2 regions of the Rhizobium laguerreae genome follow, and region 2 is predicted to be linked to the other one. Evidence: predicted binding sites of a transcription regulator. Region 2 holds the regulator's gene; the other holds the start of a gene.

Region 1 (3,869 bases), on a different contig from region 2:
TCGTCGCCATCCTCATGAAGGCTGCCCCGATCGGCGCCTTCGGCGCCATGGCATTCACCATCGGCAAGTACGGCGTCGGGTCGATCGCCAACCTCGCCATGCTGATCGGCACCTTCTACGTCACGTCTCTGCTCTTCGTCTTCATCGTTCTCGGCGCAGTCGCCCGCTACAACGGCTTCTCGATCGTGACGCTGCTGCGCTACATCAAGGAAGAGCTGCTGCTGGTCCTCGGTACCTCGTCTTCGGAGGCAGCACTTCCGGGACTGATGAACAAGATGGAAAAGGCCGGCTGCAAGCGCTCGGTCGTCGGCCTCGTCATCCCCACAGGTTATTCCTTCAATCTTGACGGCACCAATATCTACATGACGCTGGCAGCGCTGTTCATTGCCCAGGCAACCGGCATTCAGCTTTCCTGGGGTGACCAGATCCTGCTGCTGCTGGTGGCGATGCTGAGCTCCAAGGGTGCCGCAGGCATCACCGGCGCCGGTTTCATCACGCTTGCCGCGACGCTCTCCGTGGTGCCATCCGTGCCTGTCGCCGGCATGGCGCTCATCCTCGGCATCGACCGCTTCATGTCGGAATGCCGGGCACTGACCAACCTCGTCGGCAATGCGGTTGCGACGATCGTCGTGGCACGTTGGGAAAACGAGCTGGACACGGTGCAGCTCGCCGCCGCACTGGGCGGCCAGACCGGCGAGAGTGCTCCCGCCGCCGGGCTTCAGCCGGCTGAATAACTGACCGCACTGTCCCGCAGTCCTAAAATTCCTGAAACGGCCCGCTATCCGGCGGGCCGTTTTTCTTTTCCGCTTTAGCCGCGGTTGCCGCCGAGAAGGCTGTTGTAAACGGCGCCGATCGCACTTGCTTCCTTCTCCAGCGCAAAATTCGCCCTGACATGTCGCAGCGCATTCTCGCCATGCGCGATCGCCAGAGCGGGATCTGCGATATAGGGCGCGATTGCCCGCGTCAGCGCCTCGCCATCGCCGCCAGCGACGACCGAGCCCGTCTCACCCGTCACGATGAGCTCGGCATAGGCGCCGGCGTCCGATGCCACCACCGCCGTGCGCGAGGCCATGGCTTCGAGCGGCGTCAGGCCGAAACCCTCGTTGCGGGAAGGGGCGACGTAAAGCGTCAGGCGGCGATACCAGACTTTGATGTCAGGCACTTCGCCGAGGAAGAGGATACGGTCGCTGAGCCCGGCGGCCGCGACATCCGTTTTAAGTTTGTCGCCAAATGTCGTGTGCTCGGCCGTCACCCGGCCGGAGACGACCGCCGTCCACTCGGGGTGCTGCGGCAGCAGTTCGATCATCGCCTGGACGAAAAGATCGGTGCCCTTCTGATGGCGCACGCGGCCGAAGCAGCCGATGAGATGGCGGCCCGGCAGGCCGGTGGCGGCGATGCCGTCCTCCGCAGTTTCCGGCGGATGGAACAAGGCAAGATCGACGCCGTGCTGGATCACCGCGTGCGGCACGTCGAGGAACGAGCCGGATCGATCGCTGGTCGCGATGACGGCGTCCATGCGACGGATCAGCCATTTCGTATAGGCGGTGTGGCGGCGTTGCGCGGCCGAGGTGAAGAGAAGCTTCAGCGGCATACGCAACAGATGGCGCAGCAGGATGCCGACGGCCATCTCGTTGTTGCGGCGGGCGTGCCAGACACGCTGGCGCCGGCGCGCCGGCGGGCGCCAGAGGCCGAGGAGCTGCCGTCCCTTAAGTTTCGGCAGGTCTTCCGGCAGGCCGGGGCCGAGTGTCGCGATCTTGATGCCGAGCCGGATCTGGCACGGGATGAGCTGGACGATGGTCGACGTGACGCCGGAGAGCCGGCGCTTGAAATTGGGCGCGATAATCTCGACGTCACGAATATCCGGCAAGGGAGGGGGCTCGCGGCTGGCGGGCGATCAGCCCCAGGAAACCTGAAGGATTTCGTAGGCCTTGGAGCCGCCGGGCGCATTGACCTCGATGGAATCGCCGACTTCCTTGCCAATCAGAGCACGGGCGATCGGCGAAGAGATGGAGATGCGGCCGGCCTTGACGTCGGCTTCCTGGTCGCCGACGATCTGGTAGGTCTTTTCTTCGTCGGTGTCCTCGTCGATTAGCTTCACCTTGGCGCCGAACTTGATCTTGTCGCCCGACATCTTCGTGAGGTCGATGACCTCGGCGCGCGCCGTCAGGTCTTCCAGCTCGCTGATGCGGCCTTCATTATGGCTCTGAGCTTCCTTGGCGGCGTGGTATTCGGCGTTTTCGGAAAGGTCGCCATGGGCACGGGCTTCGGCGATAGCCTCGATGATTCGAGGGCGCTCCTCCTGCTGACGCCAGCGCAGCTCTTCCTGCAGCTTGACGAAACCGCCCGGTGTCATCGGTACCTTTTCAACCATTTTTCTGTCCTTCAATCCTCGTATCCGCACAATCAGCGGCGAACACAAAAGAAAACAGGTCCCGAAGGGGAGCTTCGGAACCGTGCCACAATCTTAGTCGGACGCTTATAGCAGATCGCCAAGGCCGATTTCCAGAAAATTCGCATAAAAGAAACGCGCCCCGCCCCGATATCGGGTGGTGCGGCTTGAAAATGGGCAGAAATCACATCGCCCTGATTGACTCTACCTATAAGAACATATAGTGAACATACTAATGAAGAAGTCGCTCACAGAACGCTTGGCCATCCTTTCCGATGCCGCGAAATATGACGCTTCCTGCGCTTCCAGCGGCACGGTGAAACGTGATTCCCGGGCAAGCGGCGGGCTCGGTTCGACTGAGGGATCCGGCATCTGTCATGCCTATGCCCCGGACGGGCGGTGCATTTCGCTTCTGAAAATACTGCTGACCAATTTCTGCATCTACGACTGTGCCTATTGCGTCAATCGCTCGTCGAGCAATGTCGAACGGGCGCGCTTTACACCGGAGGAGGTCATCTGGCTGACGCTGGAATTCTACCGTCGCAATTATATCGAAGGCCTGTTCCTTTCCTCCGGCATCATTCGGTCGCCCGATTACACGATGGAAGAGATGGTCCGCATCGTTCGCGAACTGCGTGTGAGCCACAATTTCCGCGGCTATATCCATCTGAAGTCTATCCCTGAGGCCTCACCGCGTCTGATCGAGGAAGCGGGGCTTCATGCAGACAGGCTGTCGCTGAATATCGAATTGCCGACGGATAACGGCATCACACGCTTTGCGCCGGAAAAGAAGCCTGCCAATATCAGGCGATCGATGGGGGATCTGAGGCTGAAGATCGAGGCCGCGGGCGAACCGACGCTGCGGACGAAGAAGCGTGAGCGTTTTGTGCCGGCCGGTCAGAGCACGCAAATGATCGTCGGCGCCGATGGCGCGAACGACGCAACGATCCTTGCGACCAGCGGCCGGCTTTACAGCAGCTACGGCCTGAAGCGCGTCTATTATTCCGCCTTCAGCCCGATCCCGGACTCGTCGAAAAATCTGCCGCTGATCAAGCCGCCGTTGATGCGCGAGCACCGGCTCTATCAGGCCGACTGGCTCTATCGATTCTACGGTTTCGGCATCGACGAGATCACCGCGAACCAGGCGGGAGGCATGCTCGATCTCAGCCTCGATCCCAAACTTGCCTGGGCGCTCGCCAACCGGGCCGAATTTCCCGTCGATATCAACAAGGCCGAGCGCGAGCGGTTGCTGCGTGTGCCCGGTCTCGGCACCAAGACAGTCAAATCGATCGTTTCGGCGCGGCGTTTTCGCCGGTTGCGGCTCGACGATCTTCAGCGGCTCGGCGTTTCGATCAAGAAGGTTCAGTCCTTCATCTCGGCGGAAGGCTGGTCGCCGCGCCGATTGATCGACCGCCCCGACCTTCGCGCTATGTTCGAACCGCAACCCGAACAATTGTCGTTGCTGTGATGCGCCGGGTCG
Region 2 (3,869 bases):
TCTTGGCGGCGGCGATGAGAAGGTCGGTCTGGCGGCAGAGGAAGGCCGGGATCTGCAGGACGTCGACGATCCTTGCCACCTCCACGCATTGCTCGGCGGTATGAACGTCTGTCAGGACGGGAAAGCCGAATTCCTTCTTGAGGTCGGCAAAGACCTCCATGCCCTTTTCGATCCCGATACCGCGTTCGGCCGAGAGCGAGGTCCGGTTCGCCTTGTCGAAGGAGCTCTTGTAGACGAGGCCGATGCCGAGCTTTGCGCAAAGCTCCTTCAGCGTCCCGGCCACCATGAAGGCGTGGTCGCGGCTCTCCATCTGGCAGGGACCGGCAATCAGCGACAGGCGGCCGGTATTGGAAAAGGTGACCTGGCCTTGGCCTTCGCCGATCCTGACCTCGGAATTCGTATCAGTGCTCATCGTGTTTCCTCGAAGGCGAAGAGCGTGCCCTGCCCGGGCGCGGGCTTCACCAGAATGCGATTGTTCTTGCGCGTGTATGTCACCCCGTTAGCAGCCAAATGCGCTTCTGTCACGGCAAGATCGGCGACAGCAAAGAGGATTGCCCGGCCGCGCAGGCCGCGATCTGCGGATGAGACGGCGATGTCGAAATATGCCTCCAGCCCTTCCGGCGTCATCAGGCTGATTTTCGCATTCGATGCCGCAATATCGACGCCGAAACCGGTTTTCTCGACTGCCGATTGCGCCACGGCAAGGCCGACGAAGGCAGCGAAGGCGGCCGGCTCTGGCGTGCAAAGCGCGATCTCAACTATGCCGGTGACGCCATTGGCATGCGTCTCCAGCGCCGCGCGGTCGGCCGGTAGCGGATTGACGCGCTCGACGGTGAAAAACAGGAGATCAGGCGCGCGCAGGTCGCCGGCGAAAGCCAGCTTAAAGCCGGCAATCGTCTCGGAACCGTCCGGCATCGTCATCGGCCGGGTGAATTGCAGCATCTCGCCAGCGCTCGATCCGTTGCCGACGAAATCCTGATGGTCGATGCCGGCATTCTTGCTGCCGAAAGCCAGCCCCGAGAGCCCCTCCTCGCCACAGCGGAAACGGAAGGCCTGGTTGCGGGCAGTGAAGACATTACCCTGCCGCGCCGATGCCTCGCTCTCCTCGACGTTCGCAATCCCGAGCGGCTCCAGATAGGTCTTGTCGGCAAAAAAGACGCAGGCATTCTCCGTTCCGAAGGGATGGCGCGCATCGGCGGCAACGGTGAAGCCGAGCTTGCCGAGCCTCTCGCGCGCCAGATCGATATTGACGACCGGCAGCACGACATGATCCAGCGGGTGCGGTTTGGCGGAATGCTCGTTCATGATATCCCTCCTGGAAACGGCAAGAGATCTGCGACGGCGCGCCCCTCATTGCAAGAGATCTGTGCCAATCCGGCGAATGAAAATAAAAATCTCAACGAGTTGGCACCAAGCTTTACAGAAATTTAGCTACTTGCGGAACACATATGGAACATATAGTGTCTGTTCTGGATTTGTTTCAATCACGAGGTCACAACGTCGATGCTCACGCGCAAACAACAGGAGCTTCTCCTTTTCATTCACGAGCGCATGAAAGAATCCGGCGTTCCGCCGTCTTTCGACGAAATGAAAGATGCCCTGGACCTCGCCTCCAAGTCCGGGATTCATCGCTTGATTACAGCGCTCGAGGAGCGTGGCTTCATTCGCCGCCTACCGAACCGCGCCCGTGCGCTCGAGGTCATCAAGCTTCCGGAGGCCTACAGCCCCAGCATTCAGCCCCGGCGCGGCTTTTCGCCGAGCGTCATCGAGGGCAGCCTCGGCAAACCTCAGCCGGTCGCCACTCCTGCTCCCGCAAAACCCGTCGCCGACAACGGCAACTCGGTCTCCGTGCCGGTCATGGGCCGAATCGCTGCCGGTGTGCCGATCTCGGCGATCCAGAACAATACCCACGACATCGTCGTTCCGGCCGACATGCTCGGTTCCGGGGAACATTATGCGCTGGAGGTCAAGGGCGATTCGATGATCGATGCCGGCATCTTCGACGGCGACACCGTGATCATCCGCAACGGCAGCACCGCAAGTCCTGGCGACATCGTCGTTGCTCTGGTCGACGACGAAGAAGCGACACTCAAGCGCTTCCGCCGCAAGGGCGCCTCGATCGCGCTAGAAGCGGCCAACCCGGCTTACGAGACCCGGATTTTCGGGCCGGACCGTGTCAAGGTTCAGGGTAAACTCGTCGGTCTCATTCGCCGCTATCACTGACATTGGCCAAGCCGGATTCGGTAAAACTGTTGCTGCGCCAGTCATAGGCGCGATGGCGCATCCATGGCCGCGACAATGCATCGAATGCGGTTGCGACCTCGAGGCCGGTGTCCGTGAAGCGCAACTCGATGGAACCGGTCCTGCGCAGCGTCTCACCGGTGAAGAGCGTCGCACCTGAGCGGCAATTGTTGAAGCGAAGGCGCACCGACGTCACGACGATATCGGCCGCGTCGCATGCCGGGCCGAGATAGCCGGCGTTGTCGATGACGGTTACCACCTGACCATTGCCAAGCCTTGATGTGCACCAGGCCTTCTTGACGCAGGAAAAGCGGTCTGCGTCACCGGCCGCTGCGGCCGCCCGCATCGCGGTCCTTGCTTCGTTCTGCTGATCGCGGGAAAGCCTGACGCGGCGGTCTTGTCCCTCAGGCGGGATAGCAGGACCATCCAGCATCTTCGGCGGATCATGCCTCGGCCGGACCAGCGCTCTCTGCCACTGGTCGAAGATGAAATCCGGCGGTCTTTCACGGTTGGAAGCCATTGCCGCCGCCTCAACGACTGCGACGAGACTGCCATCCTCCGAAATCACCAGATCGGGCGGCCGGGGACCCGGTAGAAGCAACAGGATGAGTGTTGCGACCGTGATGATCGATGTGCCGACATGGCGCAACCGGGTGCGGAACAGCGTCAGCAGCAGAAAGCCTGCCACGGCGACGGCGAAATACCAGGCGGGCAAGCGGCCGACGTCGATATTGCCACCCCAGCCGGACACCGTCTTTGCGACCGCGATCACCAAATCGAGGCCGAATCCGACGATCTTCCAAGCCCAAACATCCAGACCGAAAGGCATGAGCAGCATCGCCAGCAGACCTGCCGGCATGATGATGAAGGAGATGATCGGCATCGTCGCGAGGTTAGCCGGCAGGCCGTAGGCGGTCAGGCGATGAAAATGCTCGATCGAAAACAGCGCGGTTGAAAAACCGCCGATCAGCGAGGTCAGGAAGACGCCGCCGAAGAAACCGGCAACCGTAACGAACGGCCGGATGATCGGCAGCTTCAGAAAGGCGTTTTCGCGGACGCGCCGGTCCTTCCACAGCTGATAGCCCGAGACCAGCGCCAATGTCGCGGCAAAGGACATTTGGAAGCTCGGTCCCAAGACCTCGGACGGCGAAATGGCGATGATGACGAGAGCGGAGAGCGCGACGTTGCGCAGGCTGATCGACGGCCGGTCGAAGAAGACCGCAATCAACATGATGGCCATCATGATGAAGGCGCGCTCTGCAGAGACCGCAAAGCCGGAGATCAGGAAATAGGCGGTGACGGCGATGAGCGCGCCGGCGGCAGCGATCTTCTTCGTCGGGTAGGCCTCAGCGATGCCGGGAAAGAGGCTGAGCAGCATCCGGAAGCCGACGAAGAAGATGCCGGCCGACAGCGCCATGTTGAGACCGGAGATGGCGATGATATGAGCCAGACCGGACTGGCGCAGCGCCTCCGTCGTCGCATCCGAAATGGCGCGCCGCTCATCCGTCACCAGAGCAGCGGCAAAAGCACCGGTGTCGCCGGGCAGGATCGACCGTATGCGGTCGCCGATGCCGCTGCGCAGCCGGTAGAGCCCTTCGAGCAAAGCTTCCGGCGTCGATCTCGCAGCC

Evidence for each region. The regulator LexA, encoded in region 2, represses DNA repair genes until DNA is damaged. The targets are predictions, from matches to a motif close to TGTTCNNNNTGTGTTCNG.
Region 1: a site for LexA is predicted at 2,602-2,619, ahead of HFO71_RS01950 (putative DNA modification/repair radical SAM protein). Genes of this name have one in related genera too.

The regions. Positions count from the first base shown of each region.
Region 1 is NZ_JAAXQT010000001.1:400,059-403,927, forward strand. It holds gene HFO71_RS01935 (dicarboxylate/amino acid:cation symporter) at 1-734, shown strand, start outside; gene HFO71_RS01940 (glycosyltransferase family 4 protein) at 809-1,867, opposite strand; gene greA (transcription elongation factor GreA) at 1,895-2,371, opposite strand; gene HFO71_RS01950 (putative DNA modification/repair radical SAM protein) at 2,625-3,857, shown strand; gene HFO71_RS01955 (UdgX family uracil-DNA binding protein) at 3,857-3,869, shown strand, end outside.
Region 2 is NZ_JAAXQT010000005.1:208,382-212,250, forward strand. It holds gene kdsA (3-deoxy-8-phosphooctulonate synthase) at 1-412, opposite strand, end outside; gene HFO71_RS17450 (VOC family protein) at 409-1,305, opposite strand; gene lexA (transcriptional repressor LexA) at 1,504-2,223, shown strand; gene HFO71_RS17460 (ComEC/Rec2 family competence protein) at 2,204-3,869, opposite strand, start outside.